One region of the Bradyrhizobium sp. 35 genome, then DNA from elsewhere that is predicted to be linked to it. Evidence: riboswitches for the same ligand, from Rfam matches in the RefSeq annotation. Region 1 holds a riboswitch; the other holds the start of a gene.
What was found. Region 1 has a riboswitch for S-adenosylmethionine ahead of IVB36_RS10665 (homoserine O-acetyltransferase). Riboswitches for the same ligand answer to the same signal wherever they lie in the genome.
Positions count from the first base shown of each region.

Region 2: linked by a shared signal. The riboswitch ahead of IVB36_RS29440 (O-succinylhomoserine sulfhydrylase) and the one ahead of IVB36_RS10665 (homoserine O-acetyltransferase) in region 1 are both predicted to bind S-adenosylmethionine.

Region 1 covers NZ_JADPJC010000053.1:67,011-73,174, forward strand. Annotated here, with positions in the region: gene IVB36_RS10655 (histidinol-phosphate transaminase) at 1-776, opposite strand, end outside; gene IVB36_RS10660 (chorismate mutase) at 812-1,660, opposite strand; SAM riboswitch at 1,865-1,944, shown strand; gene IVB36_RS10665 (homoserine O-acetyltransferase) at 2,035-3,237, shown strand; gene metW (methionine biosynthesis protein MetW) at 3,250-3,912, shown strand; gene IVB36_RS10675 (alpha/beta hydrolase) at 3,964-4,827, opposite strand; gene IVB36_RS10680 (TIGR02594 family protein) at 5,027-5,866, shown strand; gene IVB36_RS10685 (MOSC domain-containing protein) at 5,979-6,164, opposite strand, start outside.
Region 2 covers NZ_JADPJC010000144.1:144,383-150,546, forward strand. Annotated here, with positions in the region: gene IVB36_RS29420 (MATE family efflux transporter) at 1-983, opposite strand, end outside; gene IVB36_RS29425 (hypothetical protein) at 1,145-2,194, opposite strand; gene IVB36_RS29430 (PAS domain S-box protein) at 2,299-2,727, opposite strand; gene IVB36_RS29435 (2'-deoxycytidine 5'-triphosphate deaminase) at 2,905-4,011, opposite strand; SAM riboswitch at 4,122-4,201, shown strand; gene IVB36_RS29440 (O-succinylhomoserine sulfhydrylase) at 4,272-5,468, shown strand; gene IVB36_RS29445 (SGNH/GDSL hydrolase family protein) at 5,523-6,164, opposite strand, start outside.

The DNA of each region.
Region 1 (6,164 bases):
GCGTACATGGCCGGCGTCGACACGTTGAAGGGACCCCGGATGCGGTTGACCGCGTCGATGATGTGCTCGGGGCCGAACATCCAGCCGATGCGCAGCGCCGCAAGACCATGGATCTTGGAGAAGGTGTGGGTCACCACCGTGTTTTCGGTGGTCGCGACCAGCTCGATCCCCATCTCGTAATCGTTGCGCGAGACGTAGTCGCAATAGGCTGCGTCCAGCACCAGCAGCACGTGCGAGGGCAGGCCGGCGCGCAGGCGCTTGACCTCGTCGAACGGCACATAGGTGCCGGTCGGATTGTTGGGGTTGGCGAGCCAGACCAGCTTTGTCTTCGGCGTCACCGCCTTGAGGATGGCGTCGACATCGCAGGTGAGGTTCTTCTCGGCCGCGATGACATTCTTCGCGCCGACCGCCATGGTCGCGATCGGATAGACCAGAAAGCCGTGCGTGGTCGAGATCGCCTCGTCACCGTGGCTGAGATAGGTGTGGGCGAGCAGGTTGAGGATCTCGTCCGAGCCGGCGCCGCAGATGACGCGGTTGGGATCGAGCCCGAAGGTGCGCCCGATTGCTTCGCGCAGCACGCGCGAGGTTCCTTCCGGATAGTCTTCCAGATGATCCGCCACCTGCTTGAACGCCTCGATCGCCTTCGGCGAGGGCCCGAACGGCGTCTCGTTGGCCGAGAGCTTGAACACCTTGCGGCCAGGCTCTGCCACCGGGGTCTTGCCGGGCGTGTAGGGCGCAATATCGAGAATGCCGGGATTCGGCACGGGGCGGGACATCTTCAACTCCGGAGTGGGCTTAAGCGGTTCGCGACTTACGATTTCGACCCGGTCGGGGGCACCGTATAGCGCGTTGCGTGGCTGCCGACGAGGGCCGTGGAGCGCACCGAGGCCCCCGCTTCGATCAGGGCAGCCTTGATCTTGTCGATGCTGCTTGTCGCGGTGACCGAGACCAGCAGCGCGGCGCCGTCGAAGGCGGTGTCGGGCACCGCCACGATCTCGGCGAGCGGCGACAGGGCGCGCGCGACCTCCGCATTCCACCCAGAGACGCGTACGCTGAAGGTCTCGACCTCCGTCACCAGCGCGCTGTCGGCGACGCGCGAGACCGCGAACACGGGCAACGCCGCCGGATGGTCGGCGCGCTCGACGAAGGGCAGCCGCGCGATGATCTTTGGCGCGCCAGCTTCTTCCAGCGACAGCCACCACGGCGTGCGGCTCGAGGTCGCCGAGACCAGCGCCAGATCGCCCTTGGACTTCGCGACGGCCTCGACCGCCGCCTGCGCGCTGAAATGCGCGACGTAAGGCACGGTGAAGCCGAAATGGAATCGCGCGGAATCGCGCATGGCCGGCTCGCTCGCCGAGATGTCGGCGTGGACCGAGAACGGGGCCTGGACATAGGTGAAGGTCGCGATGATGACGCGCCAGATGCTCTCGACCGTGTCGAGCGGCAGGATGCCGCGATGACGCTGCACGAGGTCGCGCATCATGGAGGCCTCGCGTGCCGGGCGGAACGCCGAGCCGACCTCCTGGGTCTGCTTCACCTGGATCAGGCGGTCGATGATGTCGCCGCGTTGCATCAGCAGGCGATGCATGCCTTCGTCGATCGCGTCGATCTCCTTACGCAATTCCTGGAGTGATGGTGGCGCGGGCGGACGTTGGGACATGTCTGACAGGTGCTGCTGAGAGGCTTTCCAATGCGGATCAGTCGAGCCGTCACCGCTGTGATGGATATCCTGATTAGGCAGTCGGGGCTGCGAAAGCAAAGAGAAATGCAAAGAGAAATCGGGCCCTTTCCGCCCGTGGCGCGACAGGCGAATTTGGCTGATCCGGGCCGTGACTTGACGAAAACCGTCCAAGACGGTAGTTTTTACCCGTTCCGTGGTCATTTGAGCCGGCCGGCTTGCAGCCACGTTAAAAAACTCGCTAAACAGGCCGGGGACGCTTTCGATCCCGGCCGAACCTATCGTTCAGGCCGGGTTTTTCATGGCCTGATGTCAATGCGGTCACTTCTACGATCGCAAACGAGGTCGATGGTCAGATGGTTGGCGTCCAGTCCATTCCGAGTCCCGCGATCACCGCCGACGAGCGGTCGCACGAGGTGGATCATCCGAGTTCGCACGTCGCGCAGTTCGGCTCGGAGCAGCCGCTGCGGCTCGACTGCGGGGTCGATCTCAGCCCGTTCCAGATCGCCTACCAGACCTACGGCGAGCTGAATGCCGATCGCTCCAACGCGATCCTGATCTGCCATGCGCTGACCGGCGACCAGCACGTCGCCAACGTGCACCCTGTCACCGGCAAGCCCGGCTGGTGGGAGACCTTGGTCGGCCCCGGCCGGCCGCTCGATCCCAACGAATATTTTATCATCTGCTCCAACGTGATCGGCGGCTGCATGGGCTCGACCGGCCCGGCCTCGATCAATCCCGCGACCGGCAAGGTTTGGGGGCTCGATTTCCCCGTCATCACCATCCCCGACATGGTGCGCGCGCAGGCGATGCTGATCGACCGGCTCGGCATCGACACGCTGTTCGCGGTCGTCGGCGGCTCGATGGGCGGCATGCAAGTGCTGCAATGGACTGCGGCGTATCCGAGTCGCGTGTTCTCCGCGCTGGCGATTGCCTGCTCGACACGACACTCGGCGCAGAACATCGCGTTCCACGAGCTTGGCCGTCAGGCGGTGATGGCCGACCCCGACTGGCACCATGGCGGCTATGCCGATCGAGGTATCCATCCGCATCGTGGCCTCGCTGTCGCCCGGATGGCGGCGCACATCACCTATCTCTCCGACGCCGCGCTGCATCGAAAATTCGGGCGGCGCATGCAGGACCGCGAGCTGCCGACTTTCTCTTTCGACGCCGACTTCCAGGTTGAGTCCTATCTGCGCTACCAGGGCTCGTCCTTCGTCGAGCGCTTCGACGCCAACTCCTATCTCTATCTGACCCGCGCGATGGACTATTTCGACATCGCCGCCGACCACGGCGGTGTGCTGGCGAAGGCGTTCGCGGGAATCCAGACCCGCTTCTGCGTGGTCTCCTTCACCAGCGACTGGCTGTTCCCGACCTCGGAATCGCGCGCGCTGGTGCACGCGCTGAATGCGTCGAGCGCGCGGGTGTCGTTCGCCGAAATCGAGACCGATCGCGGTCACGACGCCTTCCTGCTCGACGTGCCCGAATTCCTTGATATCTCCCGCGCCTTCCTGCAATCGGCAGGCAAGGCGCGCGGGCTCACCGCCAATAATGCTTAAGGACGGCTAGTCATGTCTGTACAGGAAGCGTTGCCGCTGGGCGGCCTTGCGACCGGGCAGCCCGGTGATTTTCGCGCGGACCATGTGCTGGTGGCCAACATGGTCAAGCCGGGCTCGAAGGTGCTCGACGTCGGCTGCGGCGAGGGCGACCTGCTCCAACTGCTGGAAACCCGCGGCGTCGACGGCCGCGGCATCGAGCTGTCGCGCGAGGGCGTCAACCGCTGCGTCGCCAAGGGTCTTGCGGTGGTGCAGGGCGATGCCGACACCGACCTCGTGAATTATCCGGATGACGCCTTCGACTACGTGATCCTGTCGCAGACGTTGCAGGCGACGCGGCAGCCGAAAGTGGTGCTGGAGAATTTGCTGCGCATCGGCCGCCGCGCCATCGTGTCGTTCCCGAATTTCGGCTTCTGGAAGATGCGGCTCCAGCTCCTGATCGGCGGCCACATGCCGCGCACGGAGAACCTGCCGGCAAGCTGGTATGACACCGCCAACATCCATTTCTGCACCATCAAGGATTTCGTCGAGCTCTGCGACGCGATCGACGTCAAGATGGAACGTGCCGAGGCGCTCGACCTCTACGGCCGTCCGCTGCGGCTGCGGATGCCTTGGTGGGTGTGGAATCTGTTCGGCGAGCAGGGCGTGTTTCTGCTGACGCGGGGCGGCAGGAAGTAGGCCGGCCCGTTACCCCATCTACGCGACCCAGTACCTGGTGACGCCTTCGCGCTAATGCGCCGCCAGTGACCTCGGGTCGCGCACCGGCCATCTTCCCGCTTCCACCAGCGTGACGAACCGTTCCACCGTTTCGTTGAACAGCGCTGGCTCTTCGAGATTGAGGACGTGGCCGGACTTTGGAAACATGGCGAGCCCTGCCGCCGGCAGATGCTTCTTCAGAAACAGGCTTGCGCCCACGCACGGATCGTCCTCGTCGCCGCAGATGATGAGTGCCGGCGTCGTGGCCGCTCTGATCGCGTCCGTCATCGTAAAGATCGAGGGACGGCCGGCCTGGAAGCCGCGCATCGTCCGCGCTGATCCCTTGGCGTCGTGCCGCGCCAGGGCGGCATAGAAATCGGCGTGACCGCGCGGGTCCTTCACCAGGAAGGGAATCCGGCTCGGCGCCTCGCGCGTGACTTTTGCGACTTCGGCTGAGCCGAGCATCTCGAATTGCTCCGCGTTGGCGCGGCACTGCTGGCGCCAAGCGTCGAGGTTCTCGATCTCCGAGCCCGAGCCGACGCCGGCGAGCGTCATCGACAGCGCACGTTGGGGCGCGTTGAGCCCGATCTGGAGCGACGAATAGGCGCCCATCGAGAGGCCGACGAAGTGCGCGCGATCGATCTTCAGATGATCGAGCACCGCGAGCGCATCGGTGTAGAAATGCGTGTAGCGGTAGACCTCGCCATCAGGCACGTCCGATGGCGTGTAGCCGCGTGCGGAATAGGTGATGCAGCGATGGCCGCGCGAGAAGTAGCGCATCTGCGGCTCCCAATTGGTGTAGTCGGCCGCGAATTCGTGCAGAAAAATAATCGGCGTGCCCGTGCCCGCTTCTTCGAAATAGAGTCGACAATTGTCCTTCGTGAGGGCGTGAGGCATCCGGTTTTCTCCCTGAGGTGGCTGCGGCTTTGGAATGCCGTCCTGCGGTCAGCGCATACGATGGTAGCACTTATTAATCATCGTCCAAATTCTTAGGGGCCGCGTCTTGTTCTCGCCACATCAGGATACTGATACAGCCCGCGGATGTCGGCCACCGCACGGGCCGACGGGGAAGTGGGGTGTCAACGAAGGATGAAGAATGTTCGAGTTGTTTGCGTCTCGCCTGTCGCGCTGTGTCGTTGCGCTGGCTGTTTTCTTCGCGGCGTTCGCCGCCTTCACTTCTCCGGCGTCAGCACGACCTCATCGTCATAGCGCAGAGCGGCACGCTTACGCGCATCACGCCAGCAGACATCATCATTACCGGCATGCACGCGGCTCGCGCTTCGAGCGCGGCGCGGCGCAATTGCAGGCGAACGGCTTCGGCAACACCTTCGCCAGCTATGATCCGAACGCCAATAGCGGCGGCATCGCCATAAGCGGCAGCGCTGGAACGGCTATGAGCGGCAGTGGTGGAATGGCCATGAGCGGCAGCCGTGGAATGGCCATGAGCGGCAACGCTGGAATGGTTACCAGCGGTGAGATGACCACGCGCGCCAGCCGTCGAATTATGAGGCGTGGAGGTGGGATAGCCACTAACGCGAATGACGGCGGCATGGCCAATAGCGCGACGAGCGGCGGCGGCTTCGGCGGTGGGTCGGGCCTCGTGTCCGAGGCACGCCGCTATGTCGGCGGCAATCCGACCGGTCGCGGTAGCCTGTGGTGCGCGCGCTTCATGAACATGGTGCTCGAAAAGACCGGTCATCGTGGCACCGGCTCCGACATGGCGAATTCGTTCGCGCATTACGGCACGCGCGTGTCCGGTCCGCAGGTCGGCGCCATCGCAGTGATGTCGCGTGGTGGCCGGGGCGGTCATGTCGGCATCATCACCGGTGTCGACGCGCAGGGCAATCCGATCATGATCTCCGGCAACAACGGCAACCGCGTTCGCGAAGCACCGGTCTCGCGCGGCCGGATCTATGCGTATGTGATGCCGAACTGACGGCCGTCATTGCGAGGAGCGAAGCGACGAAGCAATCCAGACTGTCTCCGCGGGCGCATTCCTGGATTGCTTCGCTTCGCTCGCAATGGCGGAGCGGGGCCAGCGCGCAGCGTCACACCAGCTTCGGCTGTTCCAATGCAACCGCGTCGCCCACGCCGATGTCGCCTTCAGCGATCACCTCGGCATAGATGCCGCAGTCCATGTGGCCGAGATTGCTCGAGAGCGTGGCGGGGATTTCGAGATCGCGCTTGGCGGTATCAGGGTCGACATTGGTGGCCGGGCAGCGCTTGATGCGCTT
Region 2 (6,164 bases), on a different contig from region 1:
CCGACCGCCATGCCGATCATCGGCACCGAGGCGATGCCGAACGAGAACGCGATCGAGGTCAGCAGGAATTCCAGCCGCGCACCGATGCCGTAGCCGGCCAGGATCGCGGTGCCGAATTTCGCAAGCATGTGAGTGAAGATCGAGATCGTCAGCACCGATTGCAGCGGCGAGAAGCAGGCGATGGCGCCCACTTTGAGGATGTCGAAAAACATCGCCCATTGGATGCGAAGTCCGCGCAGCTTCGGCGTCACGCGGGCGCGGCCGGAGAACAGGTACCAGCCCATCACGCCGATATTCATGCAATAGGCAATCAGCGCGCCGGCGGCGACCCCGCGCATGCCGAATTGCGGCACCGGACCGAGGCCGAGGCCAAGCGTGCCACCGAGCACGATCTGCCAGGCCGCGGAATTGAGGATCAACAGCGACGGCAGCTTCATGTTGCCGGTGCCGCGCAGGACGCCGGCCATGGTGTTGAGCAGCCAGGGCAGCACGGCGCCGCCGAAAAACACCTGGGTGTAGGCGATCGCATGCGTCAGCACGTCGCCGCGGCCGCCGAGCATCTCAAGCACCTTGGGCCCGAAGATCAGCATGCCCAGCATGAAGACGAGGCCGAAGCTGATGCCGATCAGCAGCGCGTGCGCGGCGAGCGTCCCGGCACGCTCGCGATCGCCCGCGCCGAGCGCGCGCGCGATGGCGGAGGCCACCGCGCCGCCCATCGCACCGCCTGACATGGTCATGGTCAGGATCACTGTCGGAAACACCAGCGCCATCGCGGCCAGCGCTTCCACGCCGAGCCGTCCGATATAGGAGGTCTCCGCAATCACGGTGCAGGTGCCGGCTGAGAGCGCGACCACGTTGGGCCAGGCCAGCCCGAGCAGCGTGCGCAGGATCGGCCCGTCCATCAGCGCGCTCCTCACGGGGCGCGGAGGCGGCGGCAGCGGACGCTCTTGTTCATCGACCGGGATTTCGGCGATGTCTGACATGTCCTCTCCGGGCAAAGCGCCATTTCCGGCGCAGCAATGCTTGGGTGTGCCAATGAATTGGTTCGCGCAGGGCGCAACAAGAGGCTTGTTAGCACGACGCGCAGCGATTCCTCCTGCGCTAGGTGCAGGCGTGCCCTGCGGCAGCGCGGTGACGCCGTCGTCTACCCAATCGTCCAGAGCAATGGCGGACGACCGCTCGGTGTCGGGGACAGGTGCACGCCGATGTGCCGGCCGCACCCGGCCGCAAGCCCCTCGAACAACCCCGCCAGCACCTTGGCGCAAGCGGAGTGGTTATCGGCGCCGTCTTCCATCAACCTCCAGCTCTGCTGACGGATTTCGAACGTGCCCTCGGATTGCGTCGTCTCAGCCGCATCGTCCTGCGCGACAAACAGCGCGTTGAGGAACGTCGCGAATTCGCTCGCACCGCCGCGGCCCATCGACAGCGCCGCAGCGACCTCATCGAAATATTGCATCCCGATCAGCTTGCCCGTGAGGTGCAGGAGATAGCCCGCATCCTCCGGACCGAACAGCTGCACCATCACGGGCGCGGCGGTGCGCACATATTCCATCGCATAGTTGCGATAGGCTTTTTCCAGTCTCGGCCTTGGCCAGCTTGCGACCGGCAACGCCGGAGCCGCGGCTGCATCGAACAGCGGGGCTTCGAGGTGCCGCGCGAACACGAGGCGCTGGTCGAGCTCGAGGGGCTGGTCATATTGATAATAGTAGCCTTCGAGCCCGTCCTGGCCGTCGACGCTCTGCTTGGTGCAGACGAACCCCAATCTGGTATCGCCGAGCGCCACGCCGTTGTTGGCGTGCCAGCCGCGCAGCATCGCGCGCGAGACTTCGCCCGGCACGCCGCAGATGGCAGTGCCTTTCCAGATCCAGCGCGGCGGCGGATAGCGGATCCAGGCTTTGCGGTCGCTCTCATACATGTATTCGACGTGCACGCCGCCGATCCAGTTCGAGAGATAGTGATATTGCGCGGCTGCCACGGCGGGCGGCAGATGGCTCAGCCCGAGCTTCTCCAGCCCCGGCAGGAAGCGCTCCTGCTGCTGGCGGCGGAACACGCGAAAGACGAACTCCGCAGCATCTGCCGTGCCGCGACGCGTGACCACGGTGAGGATCAGACCGGTGAAGTAGGCGTGATAGAGATCGGCAACCGCGCGCCAGCGTTTCCATTGAGCTTCCTGCGCGGGGTCTGGTGCGGTCATGTTCGCTCCCGATCGTTGTTCTGATCGAGTGTGTCACTGCATCCGGTGACGGACAAGCTGAGCCGCACGCAGGGAGCCCTGCACGCCGGCGCGCCAATTCCGCATCACGAATTTTGCGCAGGCTTAGTTTGCGAGGCTTTGGCGGCACGCTCGCGCTCGACGCGCTCGGTGACGTCGCGTGCCATCGCCACCGATCCCTGCACCACTCCAGCGGCGTCCCGCACCAGCGCAAAGGTCATCTCGATGTAGAGCTTGCGTCCGTCCTTGTGCAGCGCGCGGGTCAGTGTCGGCTTGCCCGCAAGCTTCATCGCGCCGCTGGCAAGCGCGGCCTCAAAACCTTTCCAGTGCGCGGCGCGCAGATGTTCGGGAATGATCAGGTCGAGATTCTGGCCCAGCGCTTCGTCCGCCGAGAAGCCGAACAGTGCGGACGATGCGCGGTTCCAGCGCATGATCGTGCCGGAGCGATCCGAATAGATCAGCGCGTCGGCGACGTCGTCGAGGATTCTTGCGTCGAGTTCGGATTGATCTGTCATTTCGCCACCTCGGACGTAGCCCGGATTCACTTCCCATCTTGACACAGATTCGGTGTCATCGCCCGACTTGATCGGGCGATCCAGTATTCCAGAGGCGGATGTGATCGAACCAATAGGCTACGGCGTACTGGATGCCCCGGTCAAGCCGAGGCATGACAGCGGAAGGTGAGGCTATCCCTACACCCGGAAATGCTTGCTCAGCTTCAGGCCCTGCGCCTGGTAGTTCGAGCCGATGCGCTGGCCGTACATCGCGTCGGGGCGGGCCAGCATCTTCTCGTAGACGAGGCGGCCGACGATCTGGCCGTGCTCGAGGATGAACGGCACCTCGCGCGAGCGCACTTCGAGCACGGCGCGCGAGCCTAGCCCGCCGGCGCCGGCATAGCCGAAGCCGGGATCGAAGAATCCGGCATAATGCACGCGGAACTCGCCGACCAGCGGATCGAACGGCACCATCTCCGCGGCGTAATCGGGCGGCACCTGCACCGCCTCTTTCGACGCGAGGATATAGAACTCGCCGGGATCGAGGATCAGGCTGCCGTCGGGACGGGCCGAGATCGGCTCCCAGAAGTCCTCGACGGAATAGCCGGCGCGGCGATCGACGTCGATGACGCCGGTGTGGCGCTTGGCGCGGTAGCCGACGAAGCCGCCGCTCTTCTCGCCGGAGAGATCAACAGAGACGGCGACGCCGCCGGTGAGGTCGGCATCGTCGATATCGACGAGACGCTCGGTCGCGTGCAGCGCCTCGAGGTCGTCGATGTTGAGGATGGCATCGCCGGTGCGGAAGCGCACCTGGCTCAGGCGCGAGCCCTCGCTGACCAGCACCGGAAACGTCTTCGGGCTGATCTCGGCATAGAGCGGGCCGTGATAGCCGGCACCGATCATGTCGAAGCGGCGGGTGCCGTCGGCGATCACGCGGGTGAAGACGTCGAGCCGGCCGGTCGAGCTCTTCGGGTTGGCGGCCGCGACGATTTCCGGCGGCAGCGCGAGGCTTTCAAGCAGCGGCACGATGTAGACGCAGTTGGTCTCCAGCACCGCGCCGTCGGCGAGGCTGAACTCGTGCAGCTTCAACTCGTCGATGCGCTCGGCGACCGTGGCGCCGGGACCGGGCAGGAAGCTGGCGCGAACGCGATAGGCGATATCGCCAAGACGCAAATCGAGGCTCGCCGGCTGGATCTGGCTTTCGACGAAGTCGTAAGCGGGCAGGATGAGACCGCCCTCCGCCATCGCCGCGATCATGCGGTCGGGCAGGATACCATTGGCGTCGGCGGCGACCGTGAACGTCAACCCGGGGTCCTCATCAGGGATCAAACACATCCCGACATGCGGGAAATATGAGCGTTTTACGGCTATCCGATGGACGTCTTGACGGAAAGGGCATTGCGGAATATGAGCATGACTTATCCCGTGGTGATTTGAGCCGGCCGGCTTGCAGCCACGTTAAATAAGTCGCTAAACAGGCCGGGGACCTCTGTGATCCCGGCCCGTGGAGATATTCCAGGCCGGTTTTTTTGTGACCATTCTCGATGGTCACTTCAGGAGGTCCTATGTCGAAGTCCCCGGCGCCAACCGCCCACTACCGTCCCGAAACTCGCCTGGTTCATTCCGGCACCTTACGCTCGCAATATGGCGAGACGTCGGAGTCGCTGTTCCTGACCCAGGGCTACGTCTACAACAGCGCTGAGGAGTGCGAGGCGCGGTTCAAGGGCGAGGACCCCGGCTTCATCTATTCACGCTACTCCAATCCGACCATCTCGATGTTCGAGCGCCGCATGATCGAGCTCGAAGGCGCCGAAGCGGCACGTTCGGCCGCGACCGGCATGGCCGCGGTGACGACCGCGATCCTGGCGCCGCTCAAGGCCGGCGATCACGTCGTGGCCTCGCGCGCGCTGTTCGGCTCGTGTCTCTACGTCGTGCAGGATTTACTGCCGCGCTACGGCATCGAGACCACGCTGGTCGACGGCCTCGATCTCGACCAGTGGCAGCGCGCCATGAAGCCGAACACCAAGACGTTCTTCCTGGAGAGCCCGACCAATCCGACGCTCGACGTGCTCGACATTCCCGGCATTGCCGAGATCGCGCATAGTGGCGGCGCGCGGCTCGTCGTCGACAACGTGTTCGCCACCCCGATCTGGCAGAGCCCGCTCGCGCTCGGCGCCGACGTCGTGGTCTATTCCGCGACCAAGCACATCGACGGCCAGGGCCGCTGTCTCGGCGGCATCATCCTGTCCTCGGAAGCGTTCATCGCCGAGCACATCCACAATTTCATGCGCCAGACCGGCCCGTCGATCTCGCCGTTCAACGCCTGGGTCCTGCTCAAGGGGCTGGAGACGCTCGCCGTGCGCGTGCGCGCGCAGACCGAGACGGCGGCGCGCATCGCGGACGTGCTGGCGAGCCATCCGAAGATTTCGCGGCTGGTGTTTCCCGGCCGCGCCGATCATCCGCAGGCTGCATTGGTGAAGAAGCAGATGCGCGGCGGCTCGACGCTGGTCGGCCTCGAGGTCAAGGGCGGCAAGCAGGCGGCGTTCCGCGTGCTCAACGAGCTCAAGCTCGCCAAGATCTCGAACAATCTCGGCGACGCCAAGAGCCTCGTCACCCATCCCGCGACCACGACGCATCAGCGTTTGAAGCCGGAGGACCGCGCCGCGCTCGGCATCAGCGAAGGATTCATCCGCTTCTCGGCAGGCCTCGAGCACGCGGACGATCTGATCGAGGATCTGACCGCGGCGCTGGAGAAGGCGTGAGTTATTGTCGTCCCGGCCTAGTGCGCAATTGCGCATGGGGGCCGGGACGACAAGTCACATTGGCCGGTACGTCCGCACGTCCGCGGGCACGTTCACGCCGAGCTTGATCTGGCCGACGGAGCGAATGATGTCGTCGCCGAGGAGCTGGGCGAAGCAGGCATAGCCCCAATCGTTCATGTGCAGTCCGTCGGCGATCACGAAACTCTCGACCGGAAGCGATTGCTTCTCGTGCCAGTCGCGCATCACCTCGAAGCGCGGGAAGATGCCGACGTGACGGAGCTCGGCGACCTTGCCGAGCAGCTTCACCATCTTGCCGGCGCTCTCGGCGCGCTGGTTGACGGCGGGCGAATATTGCGGATCGACCAGCACGATGTCGGTGCCGCCGGTGGCCTGGATGCGAGCGATGCCGTCCTCGACCAGTTTGGCGGTCTCGCCAGGATCGAGATTGCGCAGCACGGCATTGGTGCCGACCTGCCAGATCACCAGATCCGGATGCACGTCGATCACCTCTTTCTGGAGACGCTTCATCATCTCGGGCGCATCCTCGCCGCCGACGCCGGCATTGATGACGGTGATGTCGGCGGTCGGATAGTGCCGGTGCAGCTGCGCGGCAAGGCGATTGGGATAGTTGAACTCCGGCGAGCTCGCGCCGAATCCCGCGGTCGACGACGAGCCGAACGCGACGATGACGACGGG